3 regions of the Bacillus sp. FJAT-45066 genome follow, and region 2 is predicted to be linked to each of the others. Evidence: riboswitches for the same ligand, from Rfam matches in the RefSeq annotation. Region 2 holds a riboswitch; each other region holds the start of a gene.
The links. Region 2 has a riboswitch for cyclic di-GMP ahead of CDZ92_RS19730 (DUF5667 domain-containing protein). Riboswitches for the same ligand answer to the same signal wherever they lie in the genome.

Region 1 (8,138 bases), 420 kb from region 2:
TGTTCCTCAATCTTAGTATGAAGAGGTGGATTCACCATTGTTTCCCCTCTTCTTTTAATTCCTATTAACAAAATCTTGCTTTGCAATAAAAAATTACTCATTTGTTCAAACGTCTTTTGTAAATCTTCCTCATTCACATCTAAATATTTTAATTTGCTTCCCTTTAGTTGATCTAACATATTCACCAAAGTAGTTGACATCCCGTTTGAAACCATACTATTTGTCATACAATAACTAGACAATAAATTTGTTTGAATAATTTCATCAGCACCAGCCCGCTTTGCATTATTCACTTGAGTAGCAGTTAATATTTCAGCTATCGTGTAAACCCTTGGATTTAAACCCTTCACTGCTAAAATCGTTAATACGGTGCCCATATCTGCTAACCGTTCATCTTTTCCTTGATCTGCAGTAATAATCACAATTTCGGCTTCACTAATATTCGCTTTTTTTAACGTTTCATCGTGGCAAGGGTTTCCTTTAATATAAAAAATAGTATTATGGTGCACGGGTATTTCCTTTAATGTTTCGTCAATCAATACAATGGACATTGGTTCACTAACTAATTCTTTCAGTTGCTCCATAGTTGCTCTAACTCTTTCATTCCATCCTATTACAATAATGTGTTTTGATCCTTTATAATCCACTTTACCCTCCGTATAAGCAGTCTGTGATGCGATAGCACCCGCTGCTAACGATACAAAATAAGTTGTAACAAAACCTGTACCAAATAAAATTAAAATAATTGCAATAACTCTGCCTAAAATAGTTATAGGAACGTAATCACCATATCCGAGTGTTGCAGTAGTTACAAATGCCCACCAAACTCCGTCAAAAATTAACGGAAATTCTTTAGGTTCTACAAAATGTATAACAATTCCAAAAAACAGGTTTATGATAAATATGACAGCGAGAATTCGTAAAATAAGCGGCCAGTGTAAAAAGTCAAAATAGAAAGGACCACGTATTTTTCTCCTAGCCATTATTCCTTCTCCTGTTTTGTATTCATGAAAGATAATACTTCTTTTATGATGGAATTTATTTTTTTCGTTAATGCTTCTTCACCAATAGCTTCCTTACCTAATTTAACTAACTCCATTACTTCTTCATCAAACACAATAACCTCTTTATCTTCCTCAGCCTCATTATATAATTCAATAAATTCATCCAAACTTTCATTCATTTGATCGATGGCTTGACTTAACTTAGCTTTCTCATCTGGATTTAGCTTCATCATCTTTCACCTCAATTACTATCATGGTCAAACTAGACATTTTGTAAAACTAACAAAAGCATAAATTCTAGTGTTTTTGGAAAAATAAACTGAACAATTAAGAGGAGTGAATAATGGATGGATCAAAGACGAGTAAAGCAAATATTATCTTCATCAGCAGATATTAATGTATTGTATCAGGGTGCTTCTGTTTGGATTGATGAACTTCACGAAGACGGCAGAACTGCAACAGTTCATTTAAGAGGACCATTAGAAGAGAGAACTACTGTAGATATTGGTGATTTGCAAGAAAGTGAATAGGAGAGGAAAGAGTCACACTGAACATGGTGTGGCTTTTTTAATGTATAAAAAAAACTCCTACTAATCTTTGTTAGTAGAAGTTTAATATCGTTAGCTAGCTTTTTTATTAGTCAACGCATCTACTGCATTCGCAATCGCACCGTCGCCAGTTACGTTACATGCTGTACCGAAGCTATCTTGCGCCATGTACAGGGCCATCATTAACGCTAGCATTGTTCCGTTAAATCCTAACATTGTGTCAAGTAAACCTAACGCCGCCATTACTGCTCCACCAGGAACACCAGGTGCTGCAATCATCGTTACACCTAACATCATAATGAATGGGAAAACTAAACCAAATGAAAATTCAAAACCATTAATGTACATTACTGCCATCGCACAAGAGACGATTGTAATCGTACTTCCGGAAAGATGAATCGTTGCAAGTAATGGTACAGCGAAATCTGCCACTTTCTCTTTCACGCCAATTTTCTTTGCTCTTTCTAAAGTAACAGGAATAGTAGATGCAGAAGACTGCGTTCCTAATGCTGTGAAGTATGCTGGTAACATACCTTTCATCATGGCAAAAGGATTTTTCTTCGAAATCGTTCCACTAATAATATACTGTAAAATTAACATGACAAAATGTAGCGCGATAATTAACACAAACACTTTAGCAAACACACTCATTATCGTTTGAACTTGTCCACCTTGAGTCATGTTCGCGAAAATACCTAAAATATGAACAGGTAATAATGGAATAATAATTTTAGAGATTACTAATTCGATAATAGAACGGAAGTCTACCATTACAGTTTTCAAAGAACTTCCTTTGATTGCTGCCATACCTAATCCAAGCGTGAATGCTAAAACTAGTGCAGTCATAACACCCATTACGGCAGGAATTTGAATTTCGAAAAATCCAGAAAGCATTGCATCTTCTGCACCGTCAAATGCATTGTTAGAAACACTATTTCCTAATATAGTAGGGAACAAGGTTACAGCTGCAAAATATGCTAGTAAACCAGCGACTATTGTGGATAAATAAGCTATTCCAGCTGTTATTCCTAGAAACTTTCCAGCTCCTTTACCTATATCACTAATACCAGGTGCGATGAACGCAATAATAATTAATGGAATGGCAAAGCCTAAAAATGCGCCGAAAATCCCATTAAACGTTACGAATAAACGAGTAAACCATTCAGGCATAAACGCCCCAATTAAAATCCCAAGAAAAATCGCCATAATAATTCTAGGTAAAAGTCCTATTTTCCTCATGTTGTTGTCCTCCTAGAAGATACAAATGTAATTTTGTTACCGCTTACATTCTACTATAATATATTCTCTATTAAAACATAAAAAAACATTTTCAAAGAAAAGTAACCTTATTAAATCTATTTCTTACATTTCAAATTTCTTCAAATTACTTGATTATTAGTGATAAATAGTGAAAAGGAGCATTTAACCTATACTATCTAGCAAATGTTACCGCTTACACTAACTATCTGGCCCTTATGCTCACTTCTTGTTGAAATATCCTTGAAACTGGATGTCTTCATGTTACGCTTATGTATGGAGAAACAACTTGAACGGAAAAACGAGGAGCGAAACGAATGCTAAAAAGAAAAACAATAGGATTTATTGGGGCGGGTTCGATGGCAGAAGCGATGATTTCTGGAATCGTTTCGTCAAACTTATTACCAAGTAATCAAATTATCGCTAGTAATCGCAACAACATAGACCGTTTAGCATCTTTAGAAAAAATGTACGGAATAAGAGGAGTAACAAAAAATCACCTTTTAATAAGTGAGTTAGATATTATTGTTTTGGCGATGAAGCCGAAAGATATTGAAATAGCTTTGGAAGATTTAAAACCATTCGTAAAACCACATCAATTAATATTATCTGTCATTGCTGGAGTTTCAACAGCAATGTTGGAAGAGGGATTACCTAATGGACAAGCTATTATTCGAGTAATGCCTAACACGTCAAGTACAATTGGTGAATCTGCGACAGCTATATCGCTAGGAAAAAACGCTACAGCTCAACATAGAAATATGACTGAACTGTTATTGTCCTCCATAGGGAAAGTATATGTGATAAAAGAAGAACAGATGGATATTTTCACTGGTGTTGCTGGAAGTGGTCCAGCCTACTTTTATTACTTAATGGAGCATATGGAAAAAACAGCAAAAGACGCTGGATTAGATCCAACCGTTACAAGAGAAGTAGTGGCACAGACAATATTTGGCGCTGCGAAAATGATTATGGATGGAAATGAGACCCCTTCACAATTACGTAAAAACGTGACATCTCCAAATGGAACAACGGCAGCAGGTTTATCTGCCCTGCGCAAAAATGGTGGAGGCAGTGCCATTTCAGCTGCCATAAAAAGTGCGACCCATCGTTCAAAAGAGCTTTGTGAAGAAAAAAATTCAAAAGAACTAATTTATAATTGAGTTACGTTTGATGTAGTAGTCATATATTATAAAAGGCACTCAATTAGTAAGGTAATTTCATAAAAAAAGGCTAGCAATCGCTATTTGTGATTTGCTAGCCTTTTGTGTCGTTCATGAATACTTTCTAACACTTTAAACGTAAATAGTAATATTTGATATAATAGCAGTACTAGTACTTACGCATTATAAAAGTAAGAGTAACAAACTGAAGAAATTGGAGTTGTCTTTCGTGGAAAAGTATTTACGAGAAAAACAAGAAGAAATGCTACAACTAATAGAAAAGTTAGTGAATATAGATAGTGGCACACATTTCAAAACAGGTGTAGACAAAGTAGGTAGAATTTTAAAAAAGCAATACGAGCAACTTGGCTTTGTTGTTACTGTAAAAGAAGAAGAGAAGTTTGGAAACAACCTTATCATTAAACATAAAGACGCAGTAGATCCGAAAATTATATTAGTAGCACATATGGATACCGTTTTTCCAGAAGGGACAGTAGCAAAACGACCTTTTCGATTAGAAGGGGATATAGCATATGGTCCTGGTGTTGTTGACATGAAGTCTAGTCTTGTTGAAATGTTGTATGCTATTAGAGGCTTACAATATGAAAATCAAGACTGCTACAAAAACATTCAAATAATATTAAACAGTGATGAAGAAGTAGGATCGCCGAAATCTAAAAAGTTAATTGAAGAAGAAGCTGTTGGAAAAGAATATGCCCTTATTATGGAGCCCGCGAGGAAAGACGGTTCCCTTGTTTCGTCTAGACGAGGTGGTGGTAGGTACAAAATTATCGTGAAAGGGAAATCTGCTCACGCAGGAATCGAACCACAAAAAGGTCGCAGTGCAATTGAAGAACTAGCGTACAAAGTCATTCAACTAAATGGTTTAACAGATTATAAAAAAGGGATAAGTGTTAATGTTGGACTAATTGAAGGTGGTTCATCTGTAAATACGATACCACCCATGGCAGTTGCACATGTTGATATTCGTATTTCTGAGATAGAACAAGCGGAATACGTAGAACAAAAGATAAAAGAAATCTGTTCGATGAATGATGTGTCTGGTACCGAGATAACGTACAAAGGGGCAATTAATCGCCCGCCACTTGAAAAAAACGAACAAAATGAACAACTCTTTGATATTATTCAAGGTGTTGGAAAAGAGATAGGCCTCCAGTTTAAAGATACAGCAACAGGAGGAGGTTCAGATGCAGCATTTACCTCAGCAACTGGGGTCCCAACAATAGATGGATTAGGTCCTGTTGGAGGAAATGCACATAGTGAGAATGAATATGTAGAAATAAAAACACTTCCTGAACGTACTCTTTTATTAGCCAAAACAATAGAACGATTATCTGAGTGAGTTTCATATATGAAATTAATTCTATCTAACTAATTTTTTACCACTGCTTGTAACCGATGTCCCAACATGGAATAGGAGACAAGCTTTATTAAAATTTAGTTTTCAACATGAATAGTTCATTAAAGTAAAACGAAAAATGAGACATATCGTGTATAATTTAGGACATTTCGCTTTGATATTAGGACATATTAAGAACCGTTATAGAATATGCTTTTCACCTAGCGTATAGTTAAGTTAATAGGAAAATAGTTGCAGTGTGATCCTTACCTTGGATAATAGCAAACTTACTGAAAAGTAAGGACGCAAAGCTACGGATCTAAAGCTTTAAGCAAAGATGGCCGAGTTACCGAAAAGGTTGGAACTGAAATGAAAAGGTATTTTACCTTCATTATCAGCGCCTACCAATCTAGTGGTAGGCGTTTTTTACTAATCTATTAAATATAACCCTAAAAAGTATGCGACAAAAAGAACTTATAGGAGACTTTCTCTTATAAGGGAGGGAACATATTGAAACGGCTCATCGATAAAGTTATAAATAGAAATCGAACCATTGAACTTACAAAAGCCCCAAATAATCCATTCTCACAAAAAGAGCTAACATATAATGAATATTCTTTTATTACTAAAAGAGGCTTTATTGTACGGAAAATAGCCCAATATTTAGATTTTAATGGAGAAGTTAGCAATTACCTATACAATCTTTCCTTAAACAAGCCGATGTTACAAATTAATGAATCTAGTGATGGATTAGAGCAAATTATTCATTTAAGCGAGCAACTTCTAACTTGGAACGAATCAAGAGAAGATATTCCTGCTGAAATAAAAGAATTAAACGTAAATAATGATATGAAAAACGCTCTTTTAAAAGTATATCATGTTCATAAAGATGATTTATTCTTACATTCTGAAAACGAATTCAAGAGTCCGACAAGTGATGCTCAAGCTAGTGAGTGGCAAATCTATCGAGAAGTAATTTACGCTGCAACACAAGGTAAGTTTTTATTAATTGATAAAGAAGAAATATCCAATTATAAAACAGACGATATCCTTTGTACGAAAGTAATAAAGGAACGTGCAGACATTCCTGCTAGTAGAGCGATTACGAAAGAAGCTCTAGATATGCGCGGGTATACTGGTCCGAAAACTATGGGGTTATTGTTAGTTCTTTCTGAAGCAATTACAAACGTCATTAAACATGCTGAGCATGGAAAGATGACGTTAATGGAATGTATGAATAGCAATGAACTAAGAATAATGGTAGAAGACATAGGTCCCGGTTTTCCGTTAAAAGAGCTACCGAAAAACACATTGTTAGCAGGTTATTCTACAAAAAAATCTCTAGGTCAAGGATTTACACTAATGATGAAAATGGCTAAAAGTGTAGCTTTATATACTTCCCCAACTGGTTCAACTCTTATCATTATTTTTGATAACTGTAATGTGAAAGCAGGGGATGAACCTAAAGCTTACTCGGAAGGAGTGAGCATGAAATGAATAGAAAATCATTACAAAAACGTATATGTAAACAGCTTAAAATTGTAATGTTTTTTCTTATTGTAATTTCAATTACTATCCATTTTTATTTTCCTAAGTTTTTAATTATATTTTCTATTATCTCTATCGTAATCATATTTTACATTACTAATTTTATTAATAAACAACTGTATGAAAATATAAATGTAATAAAAGAACAAGTTATTGAGTTAGATGGTGGAGAATTAATTCCTAGTAACATATATGACGGTGAAACAGAACTGAAAGAGATTTCAGAAGGAATTGGTAGAATTACTAAAAAAAGTGAGGAATTTATAGCTGTTACACAAAAACAAGCAATAAAAACTCAATGGTTATCTTTATCTCTAGAAGCAGATTCTTCTCACTCTGTTGAGAAAATGTATGAACTATCTACCGTTGATACAATGAAAAATCGCGAACAACTTCTTGAGCTTTCTGAGCTACTTGATGAAATAACTACTTATTTTTATGACAGTGATAATGAACTAAATAGTAACGCTATTATCGATAAGATAGAAAAAATTAGAGAAATTACTCAAAATCGTGCTTCTGCAACAACAGAAATAACGATTACGCTTTCTGATTTATTAAAGTCACTTCAACAACAATCGAGTGAATTATCTGATATTTCAATAAATCTCTTTAAACAAATAGAACAATTTAAAAAGTAAGGGAGGGCAACGTATGGGATTAACAATTAAGAAAGAAGTAGAAGGAAGTATGGTAACTTTCTATTTAAACGGAGTATTGGATATTACCACTAGTAATGCTATGGATCAATATTTACAAGATACAACTGAAATAGATACGTTAGTATTCGATCTAACAGAAATTGAATTTATAGACTCTACAGGAATTGGGTTAATTATTAATACGGTCTATGTTTCTCAAGAAAAGCATTTTAAGGTAAGACTTCAAGGTGTGGATGAGTTAACAAACGAAGTATTTGAAACAGTAGGATTATATCAAATTTTAGAGGCTATGCAAGGGGAGGTAGTGTAATGTATAAGAACCGATTACACTGTGAGAATATAGTTCCTCCCACTGTGAATGAATATAAATCTCTTGAGAGAGAAATCAATCTAGCAAAAAACATACAAACCTCTTTGCTTAATGGTAAAACCCCTAGTTTTAGCGGTGGAAAAGTATGTGGTGCATCCATCCCTGCAAGATTAATTGGAGGAGATTATTATGATTTTTATCCGCTAGTTAACGGAAAGATTAGAATTGTAATAGGGGATGTAATGGGAAAAGGAATACCAGCAGCTATGTTAATGATCTTAACACG
Region 2 (8,138 bases):
CACTTGGTCTTTTTAGACTTTCTTTCCATTCTACTCTTTTCATTATGTCTTTGATGTTTGATATATCCTTCTTGTTAGTAATTTCTTTAAAATCATTAGTTGAGTCTGCCACTTTGATTAATTCACTTGTTTCTTCCTTGGTACATCCAGTAAACGTTGTTAAAAGTATCGCAGCCAGAAAAAGTATTAACATTTTTTTCATAAAACCAACCCCCGTCAAAAATACAACAATCAAAATGTTATAAAACATCTATACTACTCTAAGTCAAGAAGGCTGACATCTTAATTTCACTAACATTTTCATATATTAACGTACCGGGCGACTGGCCCCAGAATTTGGTCTTTTGCAATTCTGATATAATCATCAGTGAAAAGGCCTGATTAAAACGAAATTAAAAGGTATGAACCTGGCTTAATCTGAACTCATACCCATACCCTGTTAGCTGCTTAAATAAATGTGTCTAATTTTTCGAGTTTACTTCAAGATGTGATCCTCTTGCTACTATTCACTATTTAACAACTATCGTTTCTAGTTCTTCTTTTTCATTTCCATCTATAAATAGATTTCTAGCAATGTTCCCCACAATATTTGTTGTAACTCCATCAACTGTACCTCCTATTACTCCTCCAACCAGTGGTACCATCTTTCCTAAGTTAATGACGCCCGTTTGTCCAAACTTAGTAAGTAAGCGGAACCCTACTGCTTGATTGATCTTTGTAATGGTTGCACCAGATATTTTCTGAATGCCATTTATAGCAAGTTTCTTTCCTAACTGTACTCCAGTATTCTTTAGAATATCCTTTGCACCGTTACCAGCCAAGCTGGCATATACAAAAGATTTTACTTCATCATCCTTAAGGTTATATCCTCCCATATGAGCAATTGCTGCAACCATTCTCATTTGTATTAATATGACGCTAGTAATATTAGCGGGTATGGTAAACGGCATGGTAATTACCCCTCCTAAACCAGTTAAAAAGCCACTAGTCACACTTTTCGAATTCTGAAATCGAATGAGTCTGTTGACTTTTTGTTTCAGCGTGCCTTTCCTTTTTAAATAATTTTCCGCCAGTTCAATAGCAGTATCCACACCAGGGATACCTCCATTTACTGCTGTATCATATGACCAATCGAGAGCTTTTAACATATTTTCATGTGTAATTTCTTTAATTTTTTTCATGAATAGACTCCTTAATAATGGATGAATTTAAGTAATCTTTATACAGGTAATATGTTCTGCCTTTTAGTTATAAACCCTTCTTTTATGTCTGATCAACTTTTATTCTCTTTCTATTATAATGCTATAGGATTAAATAGTGGATTCTGGGGAGTAGCTAAAGTATTTGGTAAAAATCCAACACTTTTAACAATATTGATTGTTGTAATTCCAGTATTGGGAATTGCTGTAGTTAATACATGATGCAATAGACTTGATAGAGAAATAATAATCACGAGAGTAACAATTGGGGCTACATCGAGTTATTCTTGTAAATCACAATAATTAGTAGATAAAAGATTACTAGTCAATAATTGATGACTGTAATCTTTTTTTTCTTCTTATATAAAATGCTATTCTCTCAGTAGTAAAAAACACTAGTAGGCCACTTAGTAATAAATACAAAGAATTAATTTGAATATCTTTATTAACTAGAGTTAAAAAGCTATTAATTAATAAGAAGCCTGCCCAAAAGACAAAGATGCAGTAAAAAGCAATGTTAGTGCTAATCATATCGTGGTCTTTTTTTGATTTAAAAAACATATTACTCCTCCCCTTTCCTGTATATAATAGCATGTGTTTCTAAGTAAACCAATAATCCGTATTAGATTGGATTCTGGAGCCAAACTCCCTGTGCGTTAAAGTTTTATCGGAGGGGAACAGGCCCTTGTCCAGAGAACAATATAGAGAAAGGAAATCTATGAAATATTACGTGATTATGTTTTTAATATTTTTAATTGAGTCCGTTTCATAATGTAGGACTACTATACGAAAAACGAATAATAGCATCGCACTCTGTATTTAAACACCTTAATAAACGAACATATCATGTTGTATATCAACAAAGTATTCGTTTTTCATTAAACGAACCGTAATTATAAAATTGATTCAATTACTACTTCTTTACTTCTCTGGATATTTGACTACACAATTTTTCCAAACCAAAGCTTTACTGAAGTTTTAATATTTAATTTCATTCTAGTAGAAGTTAACATTTTAGTAGATTGTATAATTCCGATCAAATGAACACCGGGACAGGAACACTGTCCACTTCGACCCAAGATCAATGCCTAGAATACGATGAAATCATTAAGCTTTCGGATGAAGAAGCAAGGCAGTGACTTAGGGAGCTAGGTGCAGCCGACAGTTCAGAGTTGAAAAGGATGGATAGGCAAAAACGTAATCGCATACTAGTGATGTTCCTGTCCCGGTGTCCACTTGAATCCTATAGAGTATAATCTCTTTTTCATCTTTTCTTGTTCTGTAGGGGGAATTTTTAGTAGCGGTGCTAGTTCGAGTTTCTCCATTAGTAATTCTGCTTCAAAGGTTTGGGCTTGCTTGTTTAGTTGTGCTAAGTTTTGAGCTGCTTCACGCGTTTTCTCTTTTTGCAGTTTGTTTCTTTCCGTGAGTAGTATTCTTGTTATTGTCTCAAAGTAATATTTTTCGATGCGTGATTTTTCCTCCATTATTTTAGTAATCTTAACTAGTTCAACACTTGATTGGATAAGTAATTGTTGTAATTCTTTAAGGATATTACTAATTGCCTTTTTTCTTTCTTTTCTTAGTTGAATGATTTTGTTTTGCATAAACACCAATTCCCTTCCAATTCATGGGTTATTTTACCTAAATAAACGCTAGACTTTTAGGTTATTTTTTTGATTTTATGTTATCTTTACAAAATTCTGCTAGATTCTACATATCTTATTTAATACTCTTTAATTGTACCGAAATTTAAGGAGGTAAAACAAATGTTAAAAAGAAAAACGTTTTCCGTATTACTATCTATTTTTTTGTTAGTTTCAGTAATATTTCCAGCATATAGCTTTGAAGCTAATGCAAACGAGGGGCAGACCCTACTTATTACAGAAGTGTATTACGATACACACTTACCTTTTGAGCCAGAAGAATATGTGGCCATTACGAATACAGCATCAACGAGTATTGATTTGACTGGATGGCGTATTGGTGATGGGAATCACTTTGTTACGTTCCCGAATGGAACTATCATTCAAGCTGGTGAAACTTATTATATTGTTAGAGATGCTGATGCATTTATGGAACAAATGGTTGTGGATGTCATTCCTAATTTTGAGTATGGTGAAGATACAGTTTCTTCTATTCCACAAATGATTGGTACTGTTAGCCCACGATTTGCGAATAATGGAGATGAAGTTTTCTTATTTAATGGCGATGTATTAATCGATGTTGTTGTATATGGTAGTTCCTCCTACATAGGCGATGGGTGGAATAGTTCTCCTGTACCAGGTGTACGAGAAGGAGAAATACTTGTTAGAAATCAAGATGAAGTTACAGGTGAGTGGATAGACACGAACAGCGCTAGCGATTTTATTTCTTATAGAAGTTATAAAGCTGGGCAATCACGATTTGAAACACCAACATTTGAATTTGAAGGAAGCGTTACGCCATATACCTCCCCAGATTCTAGTTTTGAAGTTTTATCCGAACTCCTTGATACGGCACAATATACGATAGACTTGAATTTATACGAGTTTCATAGCCCTTATTTACTTGATAGAGTAATAGCTGCAATAGAGCGTGGAGTTCAAGTACGTGCTTTTTTTGAAGGTTCACCAGTAGGGGGACTTCAGGATGGATCTAAATATGTTTCCCAACAAATTGTACAAGCTGGTGGAGAAGTTCGGTATATTATTTTAGACCGAGATGACCAACGTTATAAGCGTTATCGTTGGAACCATGCAAAATACGCAGTAGTGGATCATAAAAAAATATTCGTCCAAAGTGAGAACTGGAAGAAGACAGGAGTCCCTGTAAATAACTCATTTGGAAACCGTGGATGGGGTATCATTATTGAAAACCCTGATGTTACGGCACATTTCTTAACGGCATTTAACACAGATTGGAATTATCTGTATCGTGATAGCTTCCCATATACTCCAGGCCATGAGCGATATGGAGAACCTTCACCAGGATTTGAACCAGATCTGGAAATCCCAACAGGTAATTATCCAGCATTGTTCCCAAGGAAAGAAATTACAGGTTCTTTTAAAGTTACACCAATATTAGCACCTGACTCCACTTTCTTAATGGAAACTTCTATTATTGGGATGATTCGTTCAGCAAAAGATGTTGTATATGTAGACCAAATGTACTCACACAAGTATTGGGGAGATATGTATGGTTCGCCTGAAACTGATCCTAATGTGTATTTAGAGGAAGTAATTGATGCAGCTAGAAGAGGAGTTACTGTTAGAGTGTCGTTAGGTTCTTCTTGGTTAGATCCTTCTAATCCACGTGATAACATTCATACAGTGGAGTATATTAACACTATTGCAGCTTCTGAAGGGTTAGATATGGAGGCGAAATTATTAGATACTACAAGAACTGGCCTTGATAAAACACATAACAAAGGTGTTATTGCTGATAACAAAGTATTAATCTCAAGTATTAACTGGTCAGCAAACAGCCCTATTAATAATCGAGAAGCTGGTATTATTATAGAAAATGTAGAGGTTGCGCAATTCTATAAAGATGTCTTCCTATGGGACTATGAAGGTTCACTTTCTGGCAATGAAGAAATTATGAAAGAAGATTTCGAGACAGGTAGTAAAACAGCTTATGCAAAGGGAAATGTTCAACTTGGAAGTGGTGTTTGGGAGTTTGACAATGCAATCTTAGGTTCATTAGCTAGTGATAAAAAAGAAGGTAATCGTGCAGCACGTATTCGTTCCGTAGGCTCTATTTCCATGCTATACGATATTATCGGCGCTAAGTCTGTTTCATTTTCACACGCAAACTTTGGAACTGACACTGGAGCAATATGGCAATTACAGAAATCTACAGATGTCGGTGTTACATGGGTAAATGTAGGCGAACAAATGGAAAGTACAGCTACACTAGAATCTTACTCTGTCATAGTTGACGAAAATAAACCTGTTCGCTTCCGCATTATCGCGAATGGAAAAACTGGCTCTCGAATCAATATTGATAGTTTTAAAGTAAACTATTAAGTTTTTATCCATACATTAACAATCTAAAACCCCACTACTATTTGCAATGGTAGTTTCTGGCGCCAGACCCCCGTTGCGGTAAGTTTTATCGGAGTGTGGGACAGGTCAACCAGTGGGAATATGGGGACGGGGTTACATTTCTCTTTTTTGGATGAGAAATGTAACCCCGTCCCTGTTTTTGCCTAAGTCATTAAAAAAAGTTGTCTCATCATCTTTTCCATCAACTCCTGATTTGTCCTTTATAGCAACCCATTATCTACTGAATCGGGAATATCTAAACGTAGGAAAGGGACAAGGAGTCAGGTTTGACCCGTTAAATGGTCCAAAGTCCTTGTTCTTTAAAAATTTTTTATTTTCCCTCTCAAATTCCGACACGATACCGTATAGATAATATAAGTTACATAAACAAGATAAAGGCAAAACTATTGAAAGATGGTGACGCAAAGCTATAGGGACTAATGGGCAGGAGTGCCCTATGTCAGCCAGCTACCGTACATATATTACAGGTAGCCGTAAAATAGGAAAAAAGGGAGAGTGGAAAGGATGAAGAAGATTTTTTCTTCTATTGTATTAGCAGGTGCGATGATTTTTGGGTCTACTGCTGTATTTGCGGAGGGGCAAGAAAGTAAGGCAGAGGCTGGGATAACACCAGATTCTATTTATTACATTTTTGATAGATTCGCAGAAGAATTAAAACTACGATTTACATGGGATAGCCAGATTAAATCAGATCTATTATTAATGATTGCAAAAGAGAGATTAGCAGAAACAGAGAAAATGATAGAAGAAGGACATGAAAAGTATTTAAATGAACTAATCGATGCCTATATTCAAAAATTAGGAGATGCACAAGAGCTTATCTCTGAAATTATTGTTGCACAAGATGTTGAAGAAAATGATAAAGAAGCTCTTGTTAAAAAATTAGAGTCCGTTATATCGACAAGTACTTCAGTGGAGAAAGATTTAGCGGAAGAAGTTAAAGAGAAAGTAAAGTCAGCTAATCAAGAAGCTTATTTAGTAGCCAATGTGGTAAAAGATTTAGATGCAGATAAGGTTGAACTTTTAAGAAAAGCAGATTTGGGATTTGGTCAAATTGCAAAAGTAATTTCGCTTGCAGAAGCTTCTGGTAAATCAGTGGAAGAAATCTTAGCGTTAGTTTTAGAGTCAGATAAAGGCTTTGGCGAGATAGCTAAAGACTTAGATCTGAATCTATCTGACATCGTTAAAAACGTGATAGAGCGAAAGCAAGATTCTTTGAAGGAAGCACTTGAAGAAGCAGAAAAGTCTGGGAATGTGGAAGCACTTGATAAGCTAACAAAAGCAATGGAAAATATTAAAGTGAAGAAAATAGAGTTTGAAATAATTGAAGAATATGTTGAATTAGATGAAGAGCTAAGAAAAGAACTATTAGAGCTTGAGAAAGAACTACAAAATGGTGAAATAACTCAAATAGAATTTGAAAAAGAATTAGCAGAGCTTTTAGAAGAAGCAGACGAAGACTTGGAAAAATTAAAAGAAGATTTTAAGAAAGAGAAACAAGAATTAAAAGAAGAATTAGCCGATAAGGAACGTGAAACAGAAGAAAAAGCGTCAAAGAAAGAGCGTGAAAGAAAAGAAGAATTAACAAAGAAAGAACGTGAAAGAAAAGAAGAAGTAGAAAAGAAAGAGCGTGAAAGAAAAGAAGAAGCAGAAAAGAAAGAGCGTGAAAGAAAAGAAGAAGCAGAAAAGAAAGAGCGTGAAAGAGAAGAAAAAGCGGCAAAGGAGGAACGTGAAAGAAAAGAAGAATTAGCAAAGAAAGAACGTGAAAGAAAAGAAGAATTAGCAAAGAAAGAACGTGAAATAAAAGAAGAAGCAGAAAAGAAAGAGAGTGAAAGAAAAGAAAAAGAGCTTAAAGATAGAGACCGTGATGACGAAGATGAAGACGAAGACGAAGATGAAGACGAAGGTGACGATTGATTTCTCCATTATTTGAAGGGTTGATATAATTGGATATAAATAGGGCCTAACTCTTTTTGGGGTTAGGCCCTAGTCTAGTATCTAGTATTAGAGATAGAAGTCTAATTTTTACCTATAGATTATTTTTCTCCTATCAATCAAAATCAAACTAGAAGAAACGGGATTAGGGGTGAAGAAGTTATGAACGGTACCAAGATTCCTAAACATCTAAAAGAAGCTTCTAACGGAGATGAACTTTCTAGAGAAAAGCTAATTCGCCATTATAAACCATACATACTTAGTACAGTTGGTAACCTTTGTAGACGTTATATTTCTTGGAATGATGAAGAATCAAGCATTGGGTTACTTGCTTTTAATCGTGCAATTGATACGTTTGATGAAAATGGTGGTCGGACGTTTCTTAATTTTGCTTATTTACTGATGAAGAGAGACTTAATTGATTTTTATCGTAAGGAGAAAAAAGAAACACATATAAGGTTAGAAACGAATAACGAGGAAGAAGTAATGGCTAATACGTTAGATTTTAAAAAATCTTTGGATAATTATCAGCATTCTTTACAAAGAACCGAACTTGTAGAAGAGATACTAGAATTAAGTGAAAAATTACAAGAGTTTCAAATAAACTTTGAAGAGCTTGAACAGTTTTCTCCTCGTCATAAACGTACAAAAAAAACAATATTTGAGATGGCAAATCATTTTTTCCAGTATCCTGATTTAGTAGAAATATTTAAGAGAAAGAAAAGGTTTCCTTCATCTGAATTTATTTCTAGAACTAATTATCATATAAAGACTGTTGAGAGACATCGGAAATACCTGATTAGCCTGATTATTTTAAAGCTTCATCCAGAGTGGAAGCAGATTACAGGTTTTATAGCCGATTTCAATGAGGGAGGTGAGCGTGGATGAAGCATGAATATCATGGTGTTGTTATGAAGGTTACACCTGAATATATAGTTTTACTATGTAAGAACGGGGA
Region 3 (8,138 bases), 550 kb from region 2:
TGTCTTCCATTCCTTTTGAGAAGTATGTTTCATTTGTCTTTACATCAAATGAGAAAATCGCACCTTCTAACGAATGGAACAACATTTCATATTCTTGATTTTTATATTGGAGTTTTTCTAGTTCTTTATTTAACTTGTTGTATTCTTCTTTATGTTTGTTCAAGTCTTGTCGTAGACTTATAAGTTGTTTATACATGAACCAACTGCAAACAATCGCCATCATAATAAGAACGCTGTGAATGAAAAGTCCTGTTTTAATGATTAATATTTGATGCAAAAAACTAAAACTTAAAGAAATAACACTAACTGCTATCAATATTTTTGCCTTGTTTCGCATATTTGCACCTTTTTTATCAGATTTTTCCAGAAACGAAAAGTGACAGTATTTTTCCTACATCTATTATATAAGGAAACTTCCCTACTTTTCTACAAAAATCGACATACTGATTTTGGAAAATAAAAAAGAGTTGTGCATCAATACGCACAGCTCTCTCTAACTCTATTTTTTTCTCACTTTTTGAATTAGATTATCATACTCTAATTGGACGATCAGTTCATCAGTTAGTAGTCGCTCTTTCAGTTGATTTAGAACAGCTTTTTCTCGATCACTCATATTCTGTAAATCAAACTTTTTATGAAAAACAGAATATAGTTCATAATCGCGTAGCTTTAAAAACAGTGGAATTCGCTTTAGCCAGTCATCCGACATTTCATATTCCTCTAAATAACCAACTAAGAAATGGTATAGCATCTCTGCACCAAAGGCAGAACGACTTTGTAAATTTTCGTCTCGGTGTACAAACCAGACGGAATAATAAAGAGGTATTGCAATGTCACTCACAAGATAATGATAGCTACTATCATCAAAATCAAAAACGTGTATCTCACCTTCATTGTAAAAGAAGTTACCTGGATGTATGTCTGAATGGATTAAGTTAAACACATCCGGCGATTGTGGCAGTGCTTTTACTATATTTACTAACTTATCCGCCTCTGCTATTAATTTTTGTTCTGGCATATACAGATGAAAATCTATTAAATCATTATCATCCCAACGTAATCTTTTATGGCTTCTAGCTTCATAACTTTGCGTAACTTTGTGCATTTTACCAGTAACTTTCCCCCACAATGTGAAAAGTTTTGATCCAAACAAATCACTTTGCATTTTGACTAACTCACCAGGAGCTTTATCAAACATGCTCACAAAAAAAGAGGAATCCCCTACATCCAGTTGCTCCACTAATCTTCTATTTTCAGAAGTATGGGCAAGAGAAACATTTAATCCGTTAGCATGTAAAAAGTTTATCCAATCTAATTCGGCCTCTACTTCTTCCATTGATCTATGAGAACTATGGGTAAGGCGCAAAATAAATGGTTTGGAATCCTTCGTTACTTCAAAAACATAGTTTTCAAAATCGCCTAATTTCTTTGCCTCCGTACTATCTGCACCGTACTTACCGGCAGCTTTTTTTAATATGTCATCATTAAACAACTGTTCAACCCATTTTTCCATATGGACGCACCTCTTTAAAGAAGATAATTACCTCGTCTTATTTCGTTATACTATTTTCTATTTCCTGCATCTAATTGGAGCTAATTATAGTGATGAAGAAAATAAATAATTCATACATTGAAACGTGGAAACTTTTTACACTAGTGAATCGTATATAAAAATGTAAAACCAAAAATAAAGGGGTGTTTTTAATGGAAACGTTCGGGAGAGGTTGTCTTTATATCGTTATTGGTTTTTTTGCCCTATTTCTACTAGCACTGGTGACACAGAGTCATATTAATATTCCATTCTTTATTGCAATTCCGCTTATCATTCTAGCTTTCTGGATGGCTAAAAAGAAAACAGATGAAAAAAGTAACGAAGAATAAAGAAAAGCCTATTGTTAGTGTTCATAGAGCTTAACAATAGGCTTCATTGGTTTTTTTATATTTTCTTTACGAATTCGGACTTTAACTTCATTGCACCAAGACCGTCAATTTTACAATCAATATCATGGTCGCCATCCACTAGTTTTATATTTTTTACTCTTGTACCCATTTTCACAACTAAGGAGCTACCTTTCACTTTTAAATCTTTAATAACAGTTACTGTATCGCCATCATTCAAGACGTTTCCATTCGAATCTTTTATTACGTTCTCTTCTATCATTTCTGATTCGGATTCTACAGACCACTCATGAGCACATTCTGGGCAAACATAAAGCATTGCATCTTCGTATGTATATTCTGAACTGCATTTTGGACAGTTTGGTATAGTTGCCATTACTTTTTCCTCACTTTCCTAACATTCCATACTCATTTTACCACAAGAAAAATGAAGAGTATGGCCATAACCCATACCCTTCTACTTATAATTTACTTATAATCATTCATTGTAAGTTTTTATATTATTTCTTCCTGCTTCTTTTGCCTCATACAATGCTTTATCTGCTCTTCTCATTAAATCCTGCGAACTATCTCCATGGTACGGATAATAGGCAACTCCAATACTAGATGTCGTATTAAATTCATGACCTTCAATATTCCAAGGTGTTTGCAAAGAAGCTAGAATCCTTTCAGCAATCATAATCGCATCTTGCTCTTCTTTTATTTCTGATAACAAGATGATAAACTCATCTCCACCTTGTCGAGCTAGCGTGTCACTTTCTCTTAAACTATGTTGTACTCTTTTAGCAAACTGTACGAGCAATTCATCGCCAATATCATGCCCAAGTGAATCGTTAATTTGCTTAAATTTGTCCATATCCATATAGAGAAGAGCAAATTTACGATGATATCTTTCTGCATCTTTTATATTTTGATCTAGCCTTTCTTGGAAAAGTCTTCGATTCGGTATACCTGTAAGTGGGTCATGGTAGGCCATTTCAGCTAACTTTGCTTCATACATTTTTCGCTCTGTTACATTTCTTGATATAACTTGAATATGCAAAAGGTTGCCTTCTTCATCTAATACCGGCTTACCATATGCTTCTACCCAAACATCTTGACCGTTTGCATGTTTAAAGCGAAACTCAGCAACTCGGTTTTCTTTTAACATGACCGCTTCTCCAAACTTCTTAGTAACACCTTCAAAGTCTTCCTGGTGTATTAAATGAAAGGGATCCTTTCCTACTAAGTCTCGTGGGTGAAACCCTAATACTAACTTGTATGAAGGAGAAACATATTGATACACTCTATCAGGACCTATAATAGACACTAGATCTGTCATATTTTCCGCAATTAATCGATACTTTGCTTCACTTTCTTTTAGTTGGTTTTCTGTTTTCTTTAAATCTGTTAAATCTTTTGCAATACCATACACCCCAATAATTTCACCGTTTACAATAATAGGTACATTCGTTACATTTAACGGAATGATTCGCCCTGATTTATGATAGATTCTACACTCGTAGCTCTGAGGCACACCATTCGCCGCTTTTTTAAACTGTTCATTTGTATAGTCTAAACATTGAGGGAGAACCATTTGTCCGTAATGTTTCCCGTATGCTTCTTGTATTTGATAACCTGTAATTTTCTCAAACATTGGATTAGCGCTTAAAAAGTTGCCATCCTTTTCCATTGTAAAGACTGCATTATAATTGTATTCATATAACGATTGATAACGCTGTTTACTTATTTGTAAAGCTTCCTCTACTTGCTTTTCGCCTGATATATCATTACGAATCGAAACATATTGATATGGTTTTCCTTCACTATTTAGAAACGGTACAATGGTTGTATATACCCAATAAATGCTACCATCTTTCGCTCGGTTCTGAATTTTCCCGTGCCATGTCTTCCCTATTGCAATCGTTTGCCACATTTCTTTAAAAAACTTTTTTGGATGGTACCCTGAATTTACTATTCGATGGTCTTTGCCTAGTAATTCTTCTTCACTATACTTTGAGATTTCACAAAACTGTTTATTCACAAACGTTATAACACCTTTATGGTCTGTTATAGCAATAATGGACGACTCATCTAGTGCTCTCGTAACATCTTCTAGTTCCTTTTTTGAGGACTTCAATGCTATCTCGCTAATATTCAATTTTTGATCAGATTTCTTTTTTTCTTTCATAGAAATTTTAGACACAAGTATAAATAAGAACACTGCTGTTACTAAAACATACAGTACTTTTTTAATGAATAATATCATGGAACCTAATCTAGGGTCTGTTATAAAATTTTCAATTAAATAGTCTGATAGAAAGATCCAAATAACTCCTGCAATAACATATAGCAGAGTGATTTGTAATGGGGTTTTATAGTGAATATAGCAATTTATTATACTTTCCTTTTTCATTAACTTTTCTCCTTTGGTAGCCCAGCCGTCATAGCATTACACCTTAGACCTGTGGCTTTGCGTCCTTATTTTTCAACAAGTATGCCTTTTTCAAATGACGTACATATTGTTTTAAATGTATCATTTTACTACAATTTGCGACAGTACCTAATTTTTACAATCCCCTAAAACATTTCAATCTAAAAGCACACAAAAAGACGAAACCTATTTAAGTACTACTAGATTTGCGACTATAGAATATCAAAACAAAGATTTTAACTGAATATATTTTCCTATATAACACAAGTAAATACTATCACACTTGATTCTCATTTTATAGTTCTATACTCCTATATTTTGTTATTTATTGATTTTTCTAAGCATAAAAAAGACGAAAGCAAGGAATGTTTATCCTTACTTTCGCCTATCCATAATTTATTATTATTCTACTGTTACTGATTTTGCAAGGTTACGTGGTTTGTCTACGTCACAGTCTCTGTGAAGAGCTGCGTAGTAAGCGATAAGTTGTAATGGGATTACAGATACTAAAGGAGATAATAAGTCGTAAACTTTTGGTACAACAAAGCTATCTTCTTCTGTTTCTAAACCTTTCATGGAGATGATGCAAGGATTAGCTCCACGTGCTACAACTTCTTTAACGTTTCCACGAATGCTTAAGTCTACATGCTCCTGCGTAGAAATAGCAATAACAGGCGTACCTTCTTCAATTAACGCGATTGTACCGTGTTTTAACTCTCCACCAGCGAAACCTTCCGCTTGGATGTATGAGATTTCTTTTAACTTAAGTGCACCTTCTAAACCTACATAGAAGTCTACTGTGCGTCCGATAAAGAAACAGTTTCTTGTTGTAGATAAGAATTTGCGAGCGATATCTTCTACTTCTTCTTTCATGTTACATAGTACTTCCATTGCATTGGCAACGATGCCTAGCTCTTGAACTAAATCAAAGTCTAGCTCCATACCTTTTGTTTCTGCCGTCACTGTAGCTAAAATAGCTAACACACCTAATTGAGCTGTATATGCTTTTGTTGACGCAACAGCAATCTCAGGGCCAGCATGTAATAATAACGTGTAGTCCGCTTCACGAGATAGTGTAGATCCAGGAACGTTTGTAATGGTTAATGCTTTGTAGCCTAATTCTTTCACTTGTACTAATACTGCACGGCTATCTGCTGTTTCTCCAGACTGAGAAATAAAGATAAATAACGGACGTTCAGAAAGGATTGGCATATTGTAGTTGAATTCACTTGCTACGTGTACTTCAACTGGTACTTTTGCAAGTTGTTCAATCATTTGTTTTCCAACAAGACCTGCGTGGTAGCTAGTACCTGCAGCAATAATATATAAACGATCAGCTTCGTTGATAGCACCGATGATTTTTTCATCGATTGCTAATTTGCCATTTTCACTTTGATATTTTTGGATAAGCTTACGCATTACTAATGGCTGCTCATCAATTTCTTTTAACATGTAATGTGGGTATGTGCCTTTTTCAATGTCGCTAGCATCTAACTCCGCTGTGTAAGGAGCACGCTCAACGATTTCACCATTTAATTTTTTAATCGTTACCGATTCACGCTTTACGATAACCATTTCTTTGTCCATTAGTTCCACGAATTGATCCGTTACTTGTAACATTGCCATTGCATCACTTGCAACTACGTTAAAGTTATCTTGACCAACACCTACTAATAATGGGCTTTTATTTTTTCCAACATAAATGGTATCTGGCTCTTCGTTGTCTACTAAAGCAATCGCATAAGATCCTTTTAATATAGAAAGAGTTTGACGAAGTGCTTCTTCCACTGTGCTTCCTTCATTAACAAACTTATCGATAATTTGTACGATTACTTCTGTATCTGTATCACTTACAAGCGTTACATCTTGTAGATATTCACGTTTTAGAATAGCATAGTTTTCGATAACACCGTTGTGCACTAATGTAAGACGCTTTGATTCACTTTGGTGTGGATGAGCATTCACCTTACTTGGAACTCCATGTGTTGCCCAACGCGTGTGACCAATACCAACTGTTGCTGTAACATCCGTTTTCACTACTTCACGTAGGTCAGCGATACGACCTTTTTCTTTAAATACGTGAACTCCATTTTCGTTCACTACAGCAATACCAGCAGAATCATAACCACGGTATTCTAATTTTTCTAAGCCCTTTAATAAAATTTCTTTCGTATCTTGAGTTCCAATATAACCAACAATTCCGCACATAAGTTGTTTTCCTCCCGTAATTGTAGGGACAAGAAGACATACCTTAAGTAAGGGCCATCTTGCCCCCACATTTCATGTTTTATCATTTTTTCAACCATGCACTTATCTTTTGTACAAAAAGTCACCTTTTTGTTTTAAATAAATGCTTTCAGTTTGGTTGTAAACTGGGAGGTATCCGCCGAACTTCTCGATAATCCTCCTCCTCGTCAACTAAGCTAATTTTCGAACGTTGCTTAGTTCAGGCGCTTTAAAAATATAGTGAATAATGTCGCTCCTTTCTTTTTTAAAATAACATGTTTAATCTTACACACATATTCAAATTACGTCAATAGAACTGTCATTCTCTTTCCAAATCTGTAATAAGATGAAACAAACTCATATAAAAAAGATATGCGTTGACGGCTCTTATGGTGCCATTTACGCATATCTTTCTTCTAACCTCTTTTAACCTATTCTAAACCCATCTCTTCTTGAACCACCGCAACTATTTTATTAACATATTCAAAGCATAGTTCCTCCGTTGGAGCTTCTGCCATTACACGTACTAAAGATTCTGTCCCAGAAGGACGAACTAGAACTCGACCATCTCCAGCCATTTTTGCTTCCACATCTTCTATAACAGCTTTAACTCGTGCATTTTCTGTCACACGGTGTTTATCTGTTACTTTCACGTTAACAAGTAACTGAGGGAATTTATTCATTTCAGAAGCAAGTACTGAAAGACTCTTTTTCGTTGCTTTCATAATGTTAACTAACTGTAAACCTGTTAACATACCATCACCAGTTGTAATGTAGTCTAAGAAAATGATATGGCCGGATTGCTCTCCACCTAGCTGATAGTTACCCTTTTTCATTTCTTCTACAACATAACGATCTCCAACTGCTGTTTGTTTTGTTTCTATCTCATTTACTTCTAAACCTTTATAGAATCCAAGGTTACTCATGACAGTTGAAACAACCGTTTTATGACGCAAACGATTTTGACTGTTTAAATATTTTGCACAAATAAACATAATTTGATCGCCATCAACAATTTGTCCTTTTTCATCTATAGCAATAATTCTATCACCGTCACCATCGAAAGCTAATCCTATGTCCGCACCTTTTTCCACCACTAGCTTAGCAAGTTGCTCTGGATGAGTAGAGCCTACCCCTTCGTTAATGTTTAGGCCGTTCGGAGATGTTCCCATCGTCGTAATATCCGCGTCTAAATCAGCAAACAAGTGAGTTGCAAGGGACGACGTAGCACCGTGTGCACAGTCTAATGCGATATGTAGACCGGTGAATTCTTCGTCAACAGTTTGTTTTAAATATTGTAAGTACTTTTGACCACCTTCGAAATAGTCATTAACTTGCCCTATTTCTCCACCTACTGGTCTTGGAAGTTCATCTTGCTCTGCATCTAGTAGTGCTTCGATTTCCGCTTCTTGTTCATCAGAAAGCTTAAAACCATCTGGTCCAAAAAACTTAATACCGTTATCTTGCACAGGGTTATGAGAGGCAGAAATCATAACACCAGCTTGTGCACCAAGAGCTTTTGTTAAGTAGGCTACTCCAGGAGTAGAAATAACACCTAAACGCATTACTTCTGCACCAATGGATAGAAGTCCTGCAACTA

Region 1: it holds a riboswitch for cyclic di-GMP, as region 2 does, so the genes downstream of both, CDZ92_RS19415 (ATP-binding protein) here and CDZ92_RS19730 (DUF5667 domain-containing protein) in region 2, are expected to answer to the same signal.
Region 3: it holds a riboswitch for cyclic di-GMP, as region 2 does, so the genes downstream of both, CDZ92_RS19705 (sensor domain-containing protein) here and CDZ92_RS19730 (DUF5667 domain-containing protein) in region 2, are expected to answer to the same signal.

What each region holds. Positions count from the first base shown of each region.
Region 1 is NZ_NISQ01000001.1:3,878,547-3,886,684, forward strand. It holds gene CDZ92_RS19385 (potassium channel family protein) at 1-983, opposite strand, end outside; gene CDZ92_RS19390 (atypical membrane-integrating protein (Mistic protein)) at 983-1,237, opposite strand; gene CDZ92_RS19395 (H-type small acid-soluble spore protein) at 1,352-1,534, shown strand; gene CDZ92_RS19400 (dicarboxylate/amino acid:cation symporter) at 1,625-2,791, opposite strand; gene proC (pyrroline-5-carboxylate reductase) at 3,127-3,972, shown strand; gene CDZ92_RS19410 (M20 family metallopeptidase) at 4,202-5,335, shown strand; cyclic di-GMP riboswitch class I at 5,603-5,686, shown strand; gene CDZ92_RS19415 (ATP-binding protein) at 5,843-6,829, shown strand; gene CDZ92_RS19420 (hypothetical protein) at 6,826-7,521, shown strand; gene CDZ92_RS19425 (STAS domain-containing protein) at 7,535-7,852, shown strand; gene CDZ92_RS19430 (PP2C family protein-serine/threonine phosphatase) at 7,852-8,138, shown strand, end outside.
Region 2 is NZ_NISQ01000001.1:3,455,847-3,463,984, forward strand. It holds gene CDZ92_RS17415 (hypothetical protein) at 1-202, opposite strand, end outside; gene CDZ92_RS17420 (EcsC family protein) at 510-1,181, opposite strand; gene CDZ92_RS17435 (hypothetical protein) at 2,408-2,803, opposite strand; gene CDZ92_RS17440 (phospholipase D-like domain-containing protein) at 2,966-5,206, shown strand; cyclic di-GMP riboswitch class I at 5,612-5,700, shown strand; gene CDZ92_RS19730 (DUF5667 domain-containing protein) at 5,750-7,162, shown strand; gene sigI (RNA polymerase sigma-I factor) at 7,343-8,068, shown strand; gene CDZ92_RS17455 (anti-sigma-I factor RsgI family protein) at 8,065-8,138, shown strand, end outside.
Region 3 is NZ_NISQ01000001.1:2,907,704-2,915,841, forward strand. It holds gene CDZ92_RS14635 (sensor domain-containing protein) at 1-337, opposite strand, end outside; gene CDZ92_RS14640 (phosphotransferase enzyme family protein) at 500-1,513, opposite strand; gene CDZ92_RS20095 (hypothetical protein) at 1,705-1,881, shown strand; gene CDZ92_RS14645 (zinc ribbon domain-containing protein YjdM) at 1,937-2,275, opposite strand; gene CDZ92_RS19705 (sensor domain-containing protein) at 2,378-4,294, opposite strand; cyclic di-GMP riboswitch class I at 4,307-4,390, opposite strand; gene glmS (glutamine--fructose-6-phosphate transaminase (isomerizing)) at 4,715-6,520, opposite strand; gene glmM (phosphoglucosamine mutase) at 6,970-8,138, opposite strand, start outside.